DNA from 3 places in the Pseudoalteromonas sp. NZS100 genome. Region 2 is predicted to be linked to each of the others. Evidence: predicted binding sites of a transcription regulator. Region 2 holds the regulator's gene; each other region holds the start of a gene.
What was found. The regulator sigma-54, encoded in region 2, starts transcription at its own class of promoters, with help from an activator protein. The targets are predictions, from matches to a motif close to GTTGGCACGNNNNTNGNNT.
Positions count from the first base shown of each region.

Region 1 (6,913 bases), on a different contig from region 2:
TGATTCCATATTTGCAAAATGCACGTCGTTAAGTTCTAACTTTAATGCAGGGAATACGCTAAGTGTTTTATCACCTTTAATGGTAAGAGTGCGCCCAGTTGTTTGTTCTACCTGCTGCGACACTTTGTTAAAAATAGTATCAGTAGGGATTAAAAACGGTGCGGCAACAATTAGTGCTATACATAGTAAAAGTATTACACCTACAATTTTAAGTAAGGTTTTCATGATCGTCCTTTCAAACGTGCAAATAATGTTCTTATCATAGCGAGTGTTAGCCTTAAAATCATTGTCGTTCTGATAAAAAAGCTTTTTATTAGATATTACATTCTTATCCTGAATCGCCCCTGAAACATTTTGATACCTTTAGGTTACAAATAAGTATTGACCCAATGAAACCTTAAGGTTACATTGATACCTACAGGTTACATATTGTAAAAATTTTAAAAGGAAATGAGCTATGTCTAATTACGATATTAAAAGTGAAGAAAAATTTATGGGCCAAAATGCATGGTTTTCATTATTCATGGGGGTCACTTTATTAATCATTAGTGTTTACCCAATGCTTAATCAAACATCAGCCCCACTATTGTTTTTAGGAACTGCTGCTTTTTTAGGTTCATTCTTTATGTTTGTGATCAGAGGCGGGTTTACATGGAGAATGAAATACCACCTTACATATAAAGATGAGTATTTAAATACCATCGACACTATTGCCTATAAACATGTCGTGCTTGGCTTACTTTTTAGTATGGGTGGCGTGTACTTACTCTCCGATACTCTTGCTTTAGAAGTATCTCACAGCATGATGGCTACATTTTACCTTGCTGTAATGAGTTTAATATACGGCGTATCAATTCTTTGGCAAAGCAAAGATTAGGAGCAAAAGTGCAAAATAAAATTGCAAAATACCGCAAAGAAGCAGGCCTTTCTCAACAAGACTTGGCTGATCTAATTGCGGTTTCACGTAAGACTATTAGTACAGTAGAAACGGCACGATTTACCCCTTCGGTAATAATTGCTCTAAAAATAGCAAAGCATTTTAATACCTCAGTTGAAAGTCTCTTTGTACTAGATAAAAATGATTGATACATGTTAAAACGTTGGTCTCATTCTATTAGCAAAAACGCCGATTTAGCTACTTCAATTACAACGTATGGAGGACAGCGCTGTTGTTATTAGCGTAATTGCGCTAAAATAGACCAGCAAAAAAATATATATCTAAACCGGAGATTCTACAAGGCATGAAAAAACTGCTAATTTCACCGTCAAAAATGACGCTAGGCGAACAAGAAAATCAAATCTATCAGAACATTCTGAAGCAATCTTCAGAATTAAGCCTTAACCTTATGGCCGTGAAAGTAGAAAACCACCCTGATGATTTTTTACCTTGGTGTTACGAATTGCTAAGTGCAAGCAGAGATCGTATGAACTACGATTTACTAGAGCCGCAGCAATTACCAGTACTTAAAAAGCTACACGATCAGCTTATTTCAGCTATCAGCTTTTTACAGGTTAAAACTTTACGTATTGCTCCGTGGCCTGTAGTAAGTGTATTTGTAGAACAACACAAAGACGTTATTGCTCTTGATGAACAGCTTCGCTTAGTAGACTACATTAAAAGCATTCGTGAACAATCTCTTAAAGATATGATTCCTGAAGACTTACTTGCGTTTAGCGGTAAGCACATGGCATCACTTGATCCAAGCACATACAACTTTGACGTTGAATGGTTTGCATCAACAAAAAGTGCGAAGAGCTTTCATCAAATGCTTGGCGATTTACCAGGTGCCTTTGACGATGCACTAGTAAATATTCCACTTGAAGGTGACATTACTCAATACGAATATCAACAATTTATTGCTGCTTATTCAAAAATATTCACCGACAATAATGAAAAACCAACACTTGCGCCTGCAACACGACTGCTTGCAATGCGTCGCCCTGATATATTTACTCCGATCACAAACAATCGATTAGATGCATTATGCGGTGCCCTTGGTGTTTCTAAACTAAAAAATAGTGATTTTGAGCGTTACTGGCAAGATATTGTAAAAGGTATTCAAGCTATGTCATGGTACAAAATGGCTAAACCTAGTAATGAGTTAGAAGAACAATTAGTTGCTATTAAAGCACTAATCCCATGTTTCTTTCACTATGCTGATGCAAAAACACCAGATAACTCTAACTACATCAAACTGTTAAGTAAGCCTAAACGAACTACAACTACGACAGGTAAAACTCAGCGTAGAGGTAAAGAGTCTGCAGAAATTTTAGTAGACCGCGCACTTGCTGCTGACGATATTCCTGAGCACATTCGCAGTAAGCGCGATTCAATTGTGAGTGAAGTTCAAAAAGGTCGTAGTGTAAACGAAACAATTAGCCTTATGCGCACTATATTTGGCTAAAAACTTCTAATTTAGCCGTACTTTTATGGTGCGGCTAGGTTAATTTATGCACCAGCAGTGTGCGCAACATCTTCCTACATGCCATATCTCTTCTCAATCTATAAAATACAAGCCCATGTTTTTAATGTATAAAAATAATTTTTAATAAAAAATAATGAAGCTGGCACATACAGTGCAATTATCCCGTTAGTTAAACAATAAAAAGCCGTCAGCCTAAAGGTTCCGAATACATAATAAAAACCTTGGCGAGCAAAAATCATATAACGGGAAATGGACATGCTAAAACTAAAAAAAACCATTGCTATAGGTGCTATAGCATTAATGGGCGCAACATCTTTAACGTCAACAGCCGTACATGCTGAAGTAACTGCTAATGCAGCGGCAACATCAAACTACTTATGGCGTGGTCAAGAGCAAACTGGGGGCGATGCAGCTATTTCAGGCGGTATTGATTACGCCAATGAATCGGGCTTTTATGCAGGTACTTGGGCTTCAAATGCATCGTGGGCAGATGAAATGACCTATGAGCTTGATTTATATGCAGGCTTTGGTGGCGACATTAACGAAAGCGTTAGCTACGATGTTGGCTATATTTATTACGCTTACCCAGATGCCGCTTCTGAAGCTGACGCAGATTTCTCTGAAATTTACGGTAGCATCAGCGTTGAAGGCTTTACATTTGGTGCTTCAGTACTTGCAACATCAGCTGCAAGTGGTGATGGTACAGACTTTGGTGATTCACTTTACCTGACAGCTGACTACGGTTTTGCTGTTGGCAGTAACGGCACTGAAATGGCACTTCACTTAGGCCACTACTCTGGTGACTTTATTGGCGATGATAATATCTTAGATTATGGTGTATCAATTTCGAAAGATGGGTTCACTTTTGGTTTATCTGATACAGATATGGATGACTCAGATATTAAAGCTTACGTTGCTTATTCTGTAGACTTTAATTTATAAGAAAGAATGTGTTACTTGCTGCGACACGAAGGGCCTTTTGGCCCTTTTCTCGTTTTTGAACAAGACCCCTTACATCTGTTAACAAACCGTTACAATTGAATGAAAACAATACATACATTTTCCTTTATTCTATTACCTAGTCACTGGGCATTTATAACTGCCTAGCCATAAAATAGGTATAAAGGAATAATAATGAAATCACCTAACGCGTTTAGCGCCCTACTCGATATTTATATAAGTCCTAGTAAAGCTTTCAATGGTGTTGAACACGCCAAAGGTTGGTCATGGCTTGCTTTTATAGTCATGTCTTTAGTTTCAATGGCGAGTATTTATATTTTTTATTCCACTGTTGATATGCAGTTTTTGATTAATGAGCAAGTAGCAGCATCAACTATTGATGCGACGATTGGCGAGCAAAAAATGATTCGCCAAAGTATAGAGCAAAATGCAGAAGGCCAAATATGGTTTGGTTTGTTTGGCGGCGTAATTGCGCTGGCTATCATGAATGCATTAATGGCACTTTATTATATGCTTGTGGCTAAACAAGATCCTGAATCAGAACATAGCTACGGAGCTTGGTATGGATTCGCTACCTGGACAATAATGCCAGTTGTTATTTCAAGCCTAGGCACAATTGCTCTTGTACTAAGTGCAAGTACAGATCAAATATCTCAACAAGCCGTATTTAGCTACGCATCTATTAACCAATTAATAATAGGACTTGAAGTTAGCCATCCTTTTTATAGCTTATTAGAATCAATAAACTTATTTAGCTTTTGGAGCATTGCGTTGGGAATGATCGGCTTAAAATGCTGGACTAATTTTTCAACTAACAAAGCACTCCTATTCTCTGCTCTTCCTTCAATTATTATTTTTGGTATTTGGGCAATCATTGCAGCAAGTTAACTCTTAAGTGGAGGTAGATACTAGCTCCACATTACTTAATTCACGGATAGATAAAATGAAAAAAGCAATAATCATCACACTCGCTGTAGGCGCATTTATAGCCCTAATTGTGTCAAAGCAAATTTCTGGCGATAAAAAACAAGCCGAAGTAAATATTGCTCAAGTAGAGCTTGGCGACATTGCTGACTCAATAATGGCTTCAGGTAATTTAGTTTTTAATACACAAGTGCAATTACGCTCTGAAGTGACAGGCCGAGTAGATAAAATATTTGTTCAAGAAGGCCAAGGAGTTAAACAAGGCGATATGTTAATGCGCCTTGATACAACTGCTTTTGAATCAGAAGTCACCCGTAGTAAAGCAATCCTTCGCGCCACAGAAATTGAAATTAAACACAATAAAACACGCCTTGCTAACCTAGAGCGCCAACTTAAAAGACAAAAAGACTTATATGATGTCGGTTTAGGTAATCAAGAGAGCTACGAGAATATTGAAAGCGCACGCGATCTAGCTAAAATCGATATTGAATCACGAATAGAGTCGTACAACCAAGCACAAGCGTCACTACAAATTGCGCAAGATCGCTTAAGTAAAAGTGTATTTAGAGCTCCAATGAGCGGCTTGCTTGCATCTGTAAATATTAAAGAAGGTGAAACCGTTATAGCCGGTACGACTAATATTATTGGCTCTGATTTAATGCTAGTAGCCGATCCTAGCGCTATCTTAGCCGAGCTACGTGTGGATGAAACCGACATTGCGAGCATTAAGCTTAACCAAAAAGCGAATATTTATGCTGCCGCATACCCTAATAAACCATTTAGCGGCACAGTAATCAATATTGGTACTTCAGCTAAAAACCAAGCAGGCTCTCAAGGTTTATCATTTAAAGTAAAAGTATTACTCGACACTACTGAGCGCCAGCTATATGCAGGAATGAGTTGTAGAGCAGAGATCGCAACAAGCATTGCCGAAAACGGTTTAAAACTTCCAATAGAAGCAATCCAAAAAGAGGACGATAAAACATTTGTATGGCGACTAAATAGTGACAACACAGTTAGCAAAATTGCCGTAACTGTTGGAATATCATCTGATATAGAGCAAGCCATTACTGACGGCTTAAATGAGGGCGACAAAATAGTTATTGGCCCTGCGCGCCCAGTAAGTCTTCTGACTGAAGGTGATGTGGTAAAACTTAAATCAGATGCAGACAAGGAAGAAGCCTAATGTCTGCGGTAATCAAGCTAGAGCATATTAATAAACAATACAAAATGGGCTCAGAGGTATTTAAGGCACTTGATGATGTAAACGTACATATAATGCAAAACGAATACGTGGCGATTATAGGACCTTCTGGTTCAGGCAAGTCGACCTTAATGAACTTATTAGGCTGTTTAGATACACCCAGCAGTGGCGAATACTACTTAAAAGATAAACTAGTAAAAAGTATGACCGAGACAGAGCTTGCTCATCAGCGTAATGAAAGTGTCGGGTTTATATTTCAAAGCTTTAACTTAATACCACGTGCAACCGCACTAGAAAATGTAATGCAGCCTTTAGTATATCGCTTTATTCCTAGTAAACAACGCAAGCAACAAGCTCTAGAAGCACTAAAGCGGGTAGGTCTCGGTGATAAAGTTAATCATTTATCTAGCCAGCTATCGGGCGGGCAACGTCAACGTGTTGCTATTGCCCGCGCTTTAGTCACAAAACCACATATATTATTAGGAGATGAACCCACAGGTAATCTTGATAGTAAAACGACCCGCGAAATTATGGATTTGTTTGATGAGCTGCATAACGAAGGTCACACTATTATTTTAGTAACACATGAGCAAGAAATTGCCGATCATTGCCAACGCGTGATTCGTTTAGTGGACGGTAAAGTGGTAAGTGATGTAACTAAAGATGAAGGAATCAAGCAGCATGTTTAAATCAGCTCTTGCCATAATGGAAGGCACTAAAGCCGCTTTTTCAGCTATTAAAGCTAATGCAATGCGCAGCGCACTGACCTGTTTGGGCATTATTATTGGTGTTGCCGCCGTAGTTACTGTCGTTGCAGTAATGCAAGGTTTTACAAAGCAAATAAACGATCAACTTGCTGATATGTCGCCAGATGTAACAACAATAAAACCTTACACCAGTATTGAACTTGAAATGGTTGGTAAAAATGCCAAGCTTACCTACGACGATTTTTTAGCTTTAAAGTCGCGTATAAAAGAAGCTGAAACGCTAACTGCCCTAATGTTTACCTGGCGCTTTTCGGGGGGAGCTGAGTATGGAAATAAAAGCCATTCATCGCGTGTTATCGGTACCGAGCAAGACTATCAAAAAGCGTATCGTACCTATCCTGAACTTGGTCGTTTTATTCGTGCTGAGGACGATGATAAACGAAGAAGGGTCGCATTTATCGGCCCTTCAATCATAGAAAAGCTAAACCTTCCTGAAAACCCAGTAGGTGAATATATAAAGCTAGGTGGTGAATGGTTTAGAATTATTGGCGTTGCTGAAAAACAAGGTAGCTTATTTGGTTTTGACCAAGACGATTACATTAATATTCCAATTAGTACCATGAGTGCTTTAGAAGGCGGAAGTACACAAACTAATGTGCAAATTATGTTTAGGTTAAATGAAGGTACTAACG
Region 1 covers NZ_JADYWM010000016.1:11,387-18,299, forward strand. Annotated here, with positions in the region: gene I6E69_RS15220 (AsmA family protein) at 1-225, opposite strand, end outside; gene I6E69_RS15225 (hypothetical protein) at 458-877, shown strand; gene I6E69_RS15230 (helix-turn-helix transcriptional regulator) at 886-1,086, shown strand; gene I6E69_RS15235 (hypothetical protein) at 1,242-2,405, shown strand; gene I6E69_RS15240 (TorF family putative porin) at 2,682-3,368, shown strand; gene I6E69_RS15245 (YIP1 family protein) at 3,561-4,274, shown strand; gene I6E69_RS15250 (efflux RND transporter periplasmic adaptor subunit) at 4,330-5,496, shown strand; gene I6E69_RS15255 (ABC transporter ATP-binding protein) at 5,496-6,203, shown strand; gene I6E69_RS15260 (ABC transporter permease) at 6,196-6,913, shown strand, end outside.
Region 1: a site for sigma-54 is predicted at 2,565-2,583, ahead of I6E69_RS15240 (TorF family putative porin). Genes of this name have one in related genera too.

Region 2 (6,913 bases):
TAATTTCTCTCTGCTCATTAAAGCATTAAGAATATCTTGTTGCGGTAAATACGGAAGTTTGTCGTGAGCAAGTTCGCTAATGAACTCTAAAATTCTTTTTTTGCTATTAAAAAGGACCGCAGCTTTGCTGCAGTCCTGGCATATAAGTGAACTTAATTTCATCATATTAGTGTCGAGCAAGCTTCTCTTTGTGTTTGATTACTTGGCGATCGAGCTTGTCGATCAACGAGTCAATAGCGGCATACATATCTTGATGTTCTGTAGAGGCAAATAGCTCAGCACCGCTTACGTGTATTGTGGCTTCTGCTTTTTGATTTAATTTTTCTACATCGAGAATGACATGAACATTATTTATATGATCAGAGTGTCTTTCAAGCTTCGCAAATTTAGTATTAATATAGTCTCTTAGTGAATCGGTTAATTCTACGTGACGACCAGTTAAGTTTAGTTGCATAAGCATTACCCTCTTAGTTTAGCGTCTTAAATCAGACTTTTACGCTGATTTGACGGTGGAATAGCAAGAGATTCGCGGTATTTTGCGATTGTACGTCTTGCTACTTTAATTCCTTGCTCAGCCAATATATCCGCTATTTTGCTATCACTCAATGGTTTTGCTGAGTTTTCTGCTGCGATTAATTTTCGGATAAGCGCACGTATTGCTGTAGATGAACATTCACCACCGTTTTCAGTACTTACATGGCTTGAGAAAAAGTATTTAAGCTCAAATATACCACGGGGTGTATGCATGTACTTTTGAGTAGTTACGCGTGAAATTGTCGATTCGTGCATTTCTACCATTTCAGCGACATCATTTAAAACCATTGGTTTCATGGCTTCAGGGCCATGTTCAAAAAAGCCTTGTTGTTGCTTAACAATACAATTAGTAACTTTTAATAGCGTGTCGTTTCTACTTTCTAAGCTTTTAATAAACCATTTAGCTTCTTGTAAATGTGAGCGAATAAACTGGCTGTCACCACTTGATTTTACAGTGCGAGACATTGCCGCGTATTGGCTATTAACACGAATTTTAGGCATGCTATCTGGGTTTAATTCAACAACCCAGCGGCCTTTAATTTTTTTAACTGACACATCAGGAATAACATACTCAGATTCTTCCCTTACAATAGTATCTGCAGGTTTTGGGTTGAGAGTATGTATTAGTGTCATTACTTCTTTAAGCTCTTCTTCTTTGAGCTTAGTTTTTTTCATTAATGTACGATAGTCGCGAGCTGCTAATAGATCAATATGCTCGGTTAAAATCATTTTCGTTTCATTAATGTAAGGTGTTTCTTTATCAAATTGATTAAGCTGAATACACAAACACTCTTGTAAACTACGTGCAGCAATACCAACAGGATCAAACAGTTGGATGCGTTTTAATACCGCTTCAATTTCATCAAGTTCAACTTCGTTATCATCTTCGTTTTCTTGATTAAAGCTTTCTAAAATTTCTTCGCAACTGAGAGTTAAAATACCTGAATCATCGACGGCCTCTACAATCGCAATAGCGATGGCTTCATCGGTAGGGCTAAATGGTGTTAGTTGTAATTGCCACATTAAATACTCATGGAGCGTTTCAGTAGAGGCGCCTTGGTATATTGATTCGTCTTCAGGCATTGGACCTGATGAGGCTGCAGGAGCGGCACTCATGTACTCATCCCAACTAACATCCATAGCCATGTCGTCACTTAGCGTGTCTTTTGCAAGTGCTTCACCAGTATCTTGTTCGTATTCGCTCGGAGCATCGTCAGCAGATGCGCTAACAGTTATGTCATCGGTATCAGCTTTTTGCTCGTTTTTACCAGCAGCGTCTTCAGAATAGTCTGCCTCTTCAACCTCTAATAGTGGATTACTGTCGAGAGCTTCTTGTATTTCTTGCTGGAGATCCAATGTACTGAGTTGCAACAAACGAATAGCTTGTTGCAACTGTGGAGTCATTGTAAGTTGCTGGCCCATGCGCAGCTGTAGTGATTGCCTCATGTATCTCTAACAATCCTTTTATGTTGTTATAATTAATACTAGCAGATGCTTAAAGACATGGCGTAAATGTTACAGCCTAAATTGCTCGCCTAAGTAAACATCGCGTACTGTTTTATCATTTAATACGTGTTCTGGAGTACCTGATGCAATCAGCTCCCCATGAGAAACAATGTAGGCTTTTTCACAAACATCAAGGGTCTCTCTTACGTTATGGTCGGTAATTAATACACCAATCCCACGATTTTTAAGATGTTCTATTATTTTCTTTATATCTAATACCGAAATAGGGTCAACACCGGCAAACGGTTCATCCAGTAGTATAAATTTAGGATCTGCTGCCAGCGCTCGTGCTATTTCTACACGACGACGTTCTCCACCCGACAATGCCATACCTTGGCTATCACGAATGTGTTGTATGCTAAATTCATCTAATAAGTTATTGAGCGTGTCTTCTCTGGCTTGTTTATTTAGTTCTTTGCGCGTTTCTAAAATGGCCATTAAGTTTTGATAAACAGTCAGCTTTCTAAAAATCGATGACTCTTGTGGTAAGTAGCCTATGCCTAATCTAGCACGACTATGCATAGGTAAAAGAGTAATATCGTTATCATCAATAGATATTTTACCTTTGTCGCTAGGAACAAGCCCTACAATCATATAAAAAGTCGTTGTTTTACCAGCACCGTTAGGGCCAAGTAAGCCAACTATACTGCCAGCTTGTACTTCAAGGCCGACGTTTTTTACAACTTCACGACCTTTATAGCTTTTTGCCAATAGTTCTGCTTTTAATGTGCTCATGGTTGACCTTTATCGCCTTTTTTACTTTTTTTAGTTTCGATCGGTACTAAAATTGTGTGAACGCGGTCAGTTGAGTTTTCATCTTTTTCGGCACTGATTAGCTGCTGCTCTATATCGTAGGTAATGCTTTTAGCATTTATTTTTTGTCCCGCTTGCGATACTTGTGCATTACCAACAAGCGTTAAAAAACGCTTAGATACATCATAACGCACTTCGTCAGCACTGGCGCTCATAGTCGTGCCATCTGATTGCTTTTCTTCAAAGTGCGCAGGGCTACCTGTAGCAATTAATAATTGTTTATTATCACCAAGTTCATCGCGTTTGTGCACTTCGAGGCGATCGGCTGTAATGCGGCGATTACCGTGAATAATCTCAACGTTTTTCTCAAAAATACCCACATTAGCTTTTAATTGACCTTCTTGCTTGTCGGCACTTATTGAAATTTGATTGGCAGCAGGTTGCGTGTTTTGTTCTGCAGCACTACTATTAAACGCTAGTATAAGTGTAGGAATTATAAGTGATTTTAATATTTTATTGGTCATAATATATGGTTCGCGTATGGTTAATTAGTTTTATCACTTCGGTTTTTAAGTCAGCTTCTAGGCCTTTACCGGTGATTTTTAAATTCGGTCCAGTGATAATGACGGGTTGCTCCGAACGCATTGTTAATAGCTTTATATCTACCTGAATATTATCAGCATTGATTTTGTCTATCATGGCGTTATCGGTTAAATTTTTGGCAACCACATTACCTTCTAAAATTAATTGTTTATCTTCGTATAATGTTGCTTCGTCTGCATTTATTTGCCACGTTTGTTGTTCGTTATATAAAGTAAAAATGGGTTTTTCGAAAAACGTGAAACCTAATTGCTGGTATAGCTCCATTTTAGCCGCAGTGACTTTGTGGCTAATTTTACCTTGCTCATCATAGGCTGTCTGTTTGAGCTCAATAGCTATGTAATCAGGCTTAGCAATAACTTCAGGCTCAGCCTGAGGCACAATATTTGTTTGTGTAAAATAAGGGTACCAAAGCCAAACCATACAGCTAATGAATAAAACGCTTAATATTATGCGCGCTGCATTCATGAACTAGTGCCTTGTGTAGTCAATGCTTTACCATTTTCAAGCATGAGCAAATCGGTGAGTTCTCTCACAGCACCAAAACCACCAGGCATTTGCGTTACATAGTGTGACAAACGCTTAATAAGTGGGTGGGCATCATTTACTGCAACGGCAAAGCCTACTGACTCCATAACAGGCATGTCAGGACCGTCATCACCAATATAAGCAATTTGTTCATCGCTAAGGTTGAGTTTATCTTTTAATTCTTGATAGGCAATGAGCTTATTTTCTTGGCCTTGATAAATATGCTGTACGGTTAAGCTGCTCATACGTTGTTGTACTATCTGTGAATGACGACCAGTAATAACAGCTACTTCAAAGCCACTGTTTATAAGTGCTTTAATGCCAAAACCATCTTTTGTATTAAATGCTTTTAGCTCTTCACCTTGATTGCCAAGGTAAATACGGCCATCAGAAAATACACCATCAATATCGCATATAAGTAGTTTTACTTTTTTAGCGCGTGCTTTTGCATCATCGCTCAGCGGTTGATAGAGTTCTTCAAATTGCATTTATAACACTCCTGCTTTTAATAGGTCTTGCATATTTAATGCGCCAATAGGTTGGTTTTTCTCATTGACGACGATTAGGCCATTTATACGTTTACGTTCCATAATATTGAGCGCTTCAGCGGCTAAAATATCTTGCGTAGCTGTAGTGCATGACTTAGTCATAACAACATCTATTTGTGTTGTATGAATATCAATTCTTTGTTCTAAAATGCGACGTAAATCACCATCGGTAAATAAACCTACGAGTTGCTGATTTTCATCAACAATGGCTGTCATACCTAACCCTTTAGCTGACATTTCTATTAGGGCATCTTTAACTGTTTGTGAAACATCAATAATAGGTGTATTTGCGCCGCTGTGCATAACATCTTTCAAAGTAAGTAATAAGCGCTTGCCTAAACTACCACCTGGGTGAGATAGCGCGAAGTCATCAGCTGTAAAGCCGCGAGCTTCTAATAATGCAACTGCCATGGCATCGCCCATCGCAAGCGTTGCAGTGGTACTTGATGTAGGAGCTAGACCCAATGAACAGGCTTCTTTTTCTACTTTAATACACACATGTACATTAGCCAGGGTCGCCATGGTTGATTGCGTATTGCCAGTCATCGATATCATTTTGGCACCAAGTCGTTTTAAAACCGGAATGATATTTAAAACTTCGCTGGTCTCCCCTGAATTAGAAATAAGCATAACCACGTCATTTTTAGTGATCATACCTAAATCACCATGACTTGCTTCACCAGGGTGAACAAAAAACGCAGGGCTGCCAGTGCTTGCAAGGGTTGCCGCTATTTTATTGCCAATATGGCCTGATTTTCCCATGCCAATAACAATAATACGGCCTTCACAGTCGTACATTAATTGGCACGCGTTATGAAAATTTTCATCTACATATTGTGCAATATCACTAAGTGCTTGGCGCTCAACATCTAAAACGCGAAGGCCTTGTTCAATAAAGTTTAGCGTTGCCATCATTTACCCTACTTGACTAAAAATATACCCTTGGTAACCCAAAAACGCTATTAGCAATAAGCCGCCTTCTACTCTATTGATACGCTGGGTGCCTCTAAAGTTCAATGACATAATAATAAGAGCAAGTGTTGCACCAATCATAATTAATATATCTCGGCTTACTAACGATGGATCAATTGCTGAAGGATTAATAATACCTGCTAGAGGTAATACAGCTAAAATATTAAATATGTTTGAGCCAACAATATTACCTAGTGCTAAATCATCTTCATTTTTAAGTACACCTGCAACCGAGGCGGCAAGTTCAGGCAAGCTAGTACCAATGGCAATAATTGTTAAACCAATGACTAAGTCGCTTAAGCCGAAGTATTTAGCAATATCAACAGCTGAGCCGATTAAAAAATGAGAACTAACCGGCAGGAGTATCATGCCGACAATTAACCAAAATACCGCTTTTTTAGTAGGTACATCGTTTGGTACATCGTCGCAGGCTTCTGAGACAAATGGGTCATCTTGGTTTTTTGCACGCATAGATACAATGATTAACCCACCGATGAATACGATAAAGCCAACTAAAAGCGCAACACCTTCACTAAATGAAAAGTAGTTATCTGAGAACACATACCAAGTAGCTAAAGATACGAGCATCACTAATGGCATTTCACGTTTTAACGTACTAGATGAAACTGAAAGAGGGCGAAATAGAGCAGTGATACCTAACACAAGTAAAATGTTTGTAATGTTAGAGCCAACAGCATTGCCAACCGCTGTGTCGGTTTTGTTAGCTAGAGCGGCAGAGGCTGAAACCATCATTTCAGGGGCTGAAGAGCCCATGGCTACAACGGTCAAACCAACAATAAGTGTAGGTACACCAAAGTTTTTAGCAAGAGCCGCAGCCCCATAAACAAACCTATCGGCACTCCAAACAAGAGCTGCAAAACCAAGAATTAAAATAACAAACGAGGTAACCATTGTGTTAAGCCAGTTATACAAAATACGGATGGCGCGAATAGTAACAAAAGCCAAGATGAAAGTATAAATAAAAGAGTAAGGTCAACTAGGTAACAATGTTGCTTTTAAACAGCTAATTTAAAAATTTAAGCCGGGGTTAAGCTGTTTTAAGCGAGTCTTATAATCCTTTTCATGGGTGTATTACAAAATCTTACGAATTGTTTTTTCCATCTTTGACAAAAAAGCTTTAAAATAGGGGCACTAGTGAACATTTTTATGGAGAGCGACTTGTCGCAATCAATAGTAGAAGTCAAGGATGTTAGCTTTTCGAGAGGCAATAGAACCATATATAAAAATATGAGTTTTAGCGTTCCTAAAGGTAAAATTACTGCGATTATGGGGCCAAGCGGAATTGGCAAAACCACTATGTTGCGTTTAATTGGTGGTCAGCTTAAACCAGATTCAGGTGATATTTTATTTGAAGGTGGCAGCATTCCTAAAATGTCTCGTAAAGAGTTATACGAAGCACGTACTAAAATGAGTATGCTTTTTCAAAGTGGTGCGTTGTTTACTGATATGTC
Region 2 covers NZ_JADYWM010000001.1:165,404-172,316, reverse strand. Annotated here, with positions in the region: gene ptsN (PTS IIA-like nitrogen regulatory protein PtsN) at 1-162, opposite strand, end outside; gene hpf (ribosome hibernation promoting factor) at 167-454, opposite strand; gene I6E69_RS00840 (RNA polymerase factor sigma-54) at 481-1,980, opposite strand; gene lptB (LPS export ABC transporter ATP-binding protein) at 2,050-2,775, opposite strand; gene lptA (lipopolysaccharide transport periplasmic protein LptA) at 2,772-3,317, opposite strand; gene lptC (LPS export ABC transporter periplasmic protein LptC) at 3,307-3,861, opposite strand; gene kdsC (3-deoxy-manno-octulosonate-8-phosphatase KdsC) at 3,858-4,409, opposite strand; gene I6E69_RS00815 (KpsF/GutQ family sugar-phosphate isomerase) at 4,410-5,381, opposite strand; gene I6E69_RS00810 (calcium/sodium antiporter) at 5,385-6,353, opposite strand; gene I6E69_RS00805 (ATP-binding cassette domain-containing protein) at 6,609-6,913, shown strand, end outside.

Region 3 (6,913 bases), on a different contig from region 2:
AACGCCCAAAAGTTGCCTGCGATGCTTGCAATGCAGTTTCTTGCTTGGTCAATTCGCTAATTGCTTCAACCATATCAACTTCTACTAAGTTAGAGCGATTACTTTTATTTTGTATGTCAATCGACAAGTTTGAAGCTGTAATTCTATCGACTACATTTAGCCGCCCGCCTAAATTTGCTTGGGTAAATACAACTTGTTCACCTGCATTCTGCAGTTGTACAACTCCATCAGCAAGTACTTGTTGAAAGTCATCACCTTCAAGTGTGCCATCGTTAAGGCCTGCAATAAGTGCTTGCAATGTATTAAGTACGTTTTCTTTGCCTGGTTTTTCAAGGCTAATATCTAGCTGTCCAGGCGCACTGCCTTCTAATTCAATCGTCATACCTGCGTATTCAATTGTATCATCGTTAACTTCGCCAGTTACTGCGGGGGTTAGTGCTGCGCCGTCTCGGTATATTTCGTAGGTTTGTGGATCTGTTGCTGTAGCACCTGGGCTTACTAATACACTATATGTATTTGCTGTTGCCGAAGCTGCTGGGTCTGCGTTGTAATTTTCTTGATGAAACTTGTCAAACTCAGCTTGGCCGTCAACATATACACTTGCCGCTGTAATAGAGCCTGAAACACTTGCCGTGTTAGATTTTACGTTTAACCGCGCATCAATCTTTTCAAACGTATCAAAGCCGTTATCGCTTGATTTAATTGATACACCTTCAGCTATAGTTATTTGGTGCTGACCTTGGTCGCCATTATAAGTGTATTCTTCTGCAACTGAGTCAAACTGATATGGTTGCGTATTGTCTTGGTAACCTGAAAATATAAATTTCCCATCTTCTAAACGGGTATTCATTAGGTCAAGTATACTACTTTGTATCCCTTCTAATTCTGAAGCTATAGAACTTAAATCAGACTTACTTAATGCTCCGTTACCTGCTTGAATTGTTAATGTTTGTGCTTTTTGTATAGCATAGTTAATACTTTCTAATATAGTTTCTTCACTATTTAATCTATTACTAAGCTGGTCGATATTTTTAGTGTATTGCTCATTAGTTTGTATTTTATTTGAATACAGCATAGCTTGCGAAATAGCAGCTGGTGCTTCTGAGGTGGTTAAATACTTTTCACCTGTTGTTACTCGCTCTTGAGCATTTGCAACACCTTGTTGGTTGTCGAGTATTTTATTTATGTTGTTTTGGTACATTAAATTATTTGATAAACGCATAATTACCTCGCCGCATTTAATAAGGTGTCAAAAATTTCTTGAGCTGCTGCTAAAACTTGTGCTGATGCTGAATATGATTGCTGAAAACGCAGTAAATTTGCAGCCTCTTCATCAAGGTTCACACCAGATAGCGACTCGTACCATGCCTCAGACTGCTCTGCTAATGCATTAAACGCACTACCACTTGTGATTGCTTGGCCAGTTATAACACCTATATCACTCACTAATCCTGAATAAGCTTGGTTGAACGTTTTATGGTTGTCGGCCGTTGCTGTTGTTTCTACATTTAAACGGACTAACTCACCATTTTGTAAATCAGCTAATTTTAAACCATTACGGTTATCATCAAAGCCGCCTTCGTTAAACTCAAGTGTAAAGGTGTCGCCTGTTGCTGGTGTACCTTCTATATCAAAATCGAATCCGTAGGTATCAAATGGGGCACCCGCTTGCGATAACATTCCTTTTGCAGGAGGCGTAATAGTAAAAGTACTCGTTCCGCTATTATCTGTAATTTGATATTCGTTAGCATTACCTGTTTTAACAAGCGTTATTTCACCGTTTGTTAAGCTTGGTGTTGAAGTAAATCCACCGGAGGTAACACTTGTTACTTCTCCCGCTGAAATAGTAGCGGTACCTATATTATTTAAATCGTTAGCAGTACGAATAGGCGATGCTAGTGCTAAATCTTCTGCGCGCCCTGTTGCAAGTGTAATACTTGAAGCGGCATCTGAATTAAGCTTTATTTGAAACTGATCACCCTCAACACCTGCCCCAGATACATTTACTTGAAGACCAAATGATTCGCCTGAGGTTATAGTCGATGAATCAATAACACCTGTCGATATATCAGCAAGTGAAGGCTGCCCTAACGGATCGCCTTTGTTATCTATAGGCTGAATACTTACTTCATTAGCATTAGCTGTATAAGTAATAATAAAGTCACTGGCAGGAAGTTCACTGCCCTTACTTGGCTCTACCGTTGCAGTCATACCGGCAGTACCTGTGTTAGCTTGATACGCATAAGCGCCAACGGTAGGAATATTAAAAATATTACCCCCTAGCTGACCTGTTGCATCCATACCCAATTTGTTTTGTTCGTTAAATGCATCAGCTATCGCTAAGCCCATTTGACCAATTTGGTTTTGCGCAGGAACTAATATGTCATCTCTAAAAGCAAGTAAGCCGCCAATTTTTCCTTTAAGCTTACTTACATCAACTTCAAGCGGCACTGCTTTGCCACCATTAACGTCAAGCGTGAATTCTTTAAAATTAGGATCAGGATCCCCTGTCATCGAAAATAGGTTAAATGCACCATTTTGCATAACCACTGCTTCGCCTGTGCCCATAAAAACGAGTTTTTCGCCATTTGGACCATCAAGCGTTTCTATGTCTATTAGCTCTGATAAGTCGCGTATTGCTTTATCGCGTTCGTTATAGGTAGAGCTTGCATCTGCGGCATTATTAGTACCATTAACTGCTGCAATATTTTGATTTAGCGTACTAATACTTTGAATTAGTGAGTTTGCTTCATCTGAAAATATTTCGAGCTGCTCGTTCACTACACTTTTTTGATCAAGCACGATGCCCGAAAGTCTATCCATTTGATCAATTAAGCTTTGCGCATCTGTCATTACTAATGAGCGGGCAACGGTAGATGACGGCTGATTTAGTGCTTCTTGTACGTTATTAAATAAAGAGTTAATTCCGGTCGAAAGGTTGTTCGACTCTTCAGAAAAAATAGTATCAACTCTATTTGCCTCAGTAATAAACTGATCGAAAAACGATTTATTAGAGGTGTCACGATTTAGCTGTGACTGAGCAAACTCGTTTAGTAATCGGTATGTTTCGCCTCGCCCCACTTGGTTATCAACCATAGTGGTAAATTCAGTACGCTCACGTACGTAGCCTACGGTATTTACATTGGCAATATTTTTACTTGTCGTTTGCAATAGCTCCGAGCTTGCTCTAACCCCAGAACTGGCAATGTTTAATAAATTAAACGACATGTTACTCTACTCCTTGGCGGATCACGTTTGCCGCAATGTCTTTTAGCTGACTGCTATTGAGCACTTTTTTTATTTTGCTGGCATAATTTGGATCGGTTGCATAACCTGCTTTTTGTAATGAATCTAAAAAGTCATTTGGTTTTGCTGTATTTTGTAATGCTTCTTTGTAGCGTGGGTTTTGCGTTAAAAAATCAACGAAGTCGTTCACGCTATCTTTAATTGAATCGTAGGCTCTAAAGCTGGCTTGTTTTTTAACGGGTGTGCCTTGTTCAAACTCAAGCGTTACTTTACTTGCTTTATCGCCTTCCCAGCTTTTATCTGACTTAATATTAAATAAGTTATTTGAGCTGCCACCGTCACTTTTATTAATAATGTGTTTACCCCAACCGGTTTCAAGTGCCGCTTGTGCAACCATTACCGCAGGATTTAAACCAATTTTTTGCGCTGCAGTTTTAGCGTGTTCCCATACTGAACTTACAAACTCTTCTGCATTTTTAAATGTTGGGCTATCAGCTTTAGACTCTGCAGTATCGACTTTAGGCTCAGCAATATCGGCTTGAGTGTTATTAACGATAAGATCGGATTGCTTATTTTTTTGCTCATGAGGAAGAGCGGATCCGACTTGCGTATCGCTAAAAATATCGTTGGTTGTTCTAAGCACCGAGCCTGGCATAAAGTTTTTAGACTCAGGCGATAACTGCTGAACAATTAAATCGGCAAGGCCTAACGAGCCATTTGATGAAAGCTCTGTTGAAAGTTGCTGATCGTGCATTTCTTCAAAAAACTTTACGCCACTTGAATTAAATGGACTGTCTTTGTCTTCAAATGCTTCGTTAGCTTTGCGCATTCCTTTGAGCAACATTTGCGTAAAAATAGCTTCAAATTGTGCGGCCGCTTTTTTGAGCGCAGCTTTGGAAGCATCAGTTGATGCATCGCCACTCGTTAAGGCTTCTTTACGAAGTGAATCTAAGTTGCCTAAATCAAAAAAGTTTTGTTTATCGAGGTGATTAGTTTCCATCGGCTTTTTGACACAAAATGAATAATGCAGTTAAAAATGCAAAAATTGAGCCACTACCGATAAAACGAGGAAGATAAAAATAATAAACTTAAGTTGCTGTAAATAAAAAGCCCTATATCTAGGGCTTAAGTAATACGTTATTTATTGGCTTGGGTTATTTATATAACAACTAACTGTCCGTTAATTGCGCCGGCTTCTTTTAGTGCTTCTAAAATAGCCATTAAGTCACCAGGCGCTGCGCCTACTTCGTTAATTGCGCGAACTAAATCGTCAAGGCTTACACCTGGATTAAATACAAAGGCGCGCGAGTCGTCTTGGTTTACATCAATAATACTTTGCTGTGTAACAACTGTATCACCGTTTGCTAGCGGGTTTGGTTGTGACACATTTTGTTGTTCTGCAATTGTTACTGTTAAGCCACCGTGAGTTATAGCCGCAGGCTGAAGCTTAACGTTTTTGCCAATGACAATTGTACCGGTGCGCGAGTTAACTATAATTTTAGCGGCCATGTCAGCTGGCTTAAATTCTAAGTTTTCGAGTGTTGATAAATACGATACACGCTGGGATGCATCGCGTGGTGCTATAACACGAATAGAAACAGAATCTATTGCTTGTGCGCTATTTGGGCCAACTAAGTCATTAATTGTTTTTTCTAGGCGTTTTGCCGTTGTAAAGTCTGGGCGGTTTAAATTGAAGGTAATGTAATCGCCTTGCATAAATGGGCTTTCTACTGTGCGTTCAACTGTTGCACCATTTGGTATGCGACCAACTGTAGGGGTGTTAATTACAACCTTACTACCATCAAGACCTTGTGCACCTAAGCCACCAACAATTAAACTACCTTGTGCAATTGCATACACGTTACCGTCTACACCCTTTAAAAAAGTTTGTAGTAAAGTACCGCCACGTAAGCTGCCTGCACTACCAATAGAAGAAACCGTAATATCGATTGTTTGCCCGGGCTTTCTAAATGCAGGTAATTCTGCATGTACAGCAACAGCGGCAACATTTTTAATTTTAGGACTTTGAGTTGAAGGTAGCGTAATACCAAAGCTGTTCAACATGCCTCTAAAACTTTGTTGTGTGTATGAGTTTTGCTCGCCGGTGCCCGGTAAACCAACCACTAAGCCATAACCGACTAATTGGTTAGAGCGTACGCCTTCAACCATAGACACATCTTTTATGCGCTCAGCACTGGCAGTAAACTGCCAACCTAATAACACAACTAAACATAAAGCTTTAAGGCTATTCATGTTGTTACCCTCTAAAATGGAAACAGCGAACTGCTAAAGAAACGTGTAAGCCAACCAGGACTTTGCGCCTCTTGCGTTTGCCCTTTACCTGAGTATTGAATACGTGCATTAGCGATACGATTTGATTCAACCGTATTATCGGCGCTTACGTCTTGAGGGCGTACTAGCCCTTCTAAACGAATAAACTCTTCGCCAGTATTAAGCGTTAGCCATTTTTCGCCGCGTATAACTAAGTTACCATTAGGTAAAACGCGCATAACATTAACCGAAATATCGCCCACTAAGCTGTTTGACTGGTTAGATTTTGAATCGCCCGTAAACGACGAATCACTACCAATACCAAACTGAATACTATCGCCACCTATATTTACAGGTAGACCACCTAAGCCAATCACTGGGTCTAAGCTTGCGTCGGTTTCTTTGTCTGTTTCTGTTTTAGCGGCTTTTGTTGCTTGAGTAGACTCTTGCAATTTAACCGTAATTATATCGCCAGTACGTAGCGCTTTTTTATCAGAATATAAGTCGTTTGATGTATGAGTATTAAACAATGAACCTGTGGCTACCAGCGGCTCGAGAATAGGCTCGGGGTACATAGGTGCGTAGTAAGGGTCGTCCTGCACTACCTCACTATTTTGCGTAGACATACAGCCACTTAAAAATAATGTGCCCGCTGCAAATAAAATAATATTACGCATAATTCCCCCCTACTCTATTAAAGCTGTTGATTGATATAACTCATCATTTCGTCAACGGCCGAAATTACTTTTGAGTTCATTTCGTAAATACGCTGAGTTTCTATTAGATTTACCAGCTCTTCAGTCACATTTACGTTTGAAGTTTCGAGTGAGCCTTGAATAATACTACCTAACCCTTCAACACCAGGATTACCTTGTACAGGCGCACCACTTACAGCCGTTTCGGTATAAAGGTTTTGACCAATTGGCTCAAGACCCGATGGATTAATAAAGTCACTAATAGTCAGCTGACCAATTACAACGTTATCGGCTTGGCCTGCAACACGCACAGATACTTCGCCGTCTTGCGAAACCGTAATTGATTGCGCGTCATCAGGTACATTCATTTCTGGCTGAATAACGTAACCTGCGCCCGATGTTACAATTCGTCCATCGCCATCAGTAGTAAACTGACCATTGCGTGAGTAAGCAATATTGCCATCTGGTTGCAGTACTTCAAAAAAACCTTCGCCAGAAATCATCCAATCTAGTGAGTTTTCGGTGGTCAACATGTTGCCTTGCGTAAACTCTTTTTGGTTAGCTACAACTTTAGCACCCGCACCTAACATTAAGCCCGACGGCATTTCGGTATCTTGCGATGAACGACCACCCGGTTGATTAATATTTTGATAAAGTAAATCTTCAAATATAGCGCGGCTTTTTTTGTAACCTACGGTACT
Region 3 covers NZ_JADYWM010000003.1:324,931-331,843, forward strand. Annotated here, with positions in the region: gene flgL (flagellar hook-associated protein FlgL) at 1-1,222, opposite strand, end outside; gene flgK (flagellar hook-associated protein FlgK) at 1,225-3,228, opposite strand; gene flgJ (flagellar assembly peptidoglycan hydrolase FlgJ) at 3,230-4,246, opposite strand; gene I6E69_RS04940 (flagellar basal body P-ring protein FlgI) at 4,405-5,499, opposite strand; gene flgH (flagellar basal body L-ring protein FlgH) at 5,511-6,194, opposite strand; gene flgG (flagellar basal-body rod protein FlgG) at 6,212-6,913, opposite strand, start outside.
Region 3: a site for sigma-54 is predicted at 4,283-4,301, ahead of flgJ (flagellar assembly peptidoglycan hydrolase FlgJ). Genes of this name have one in related genera too.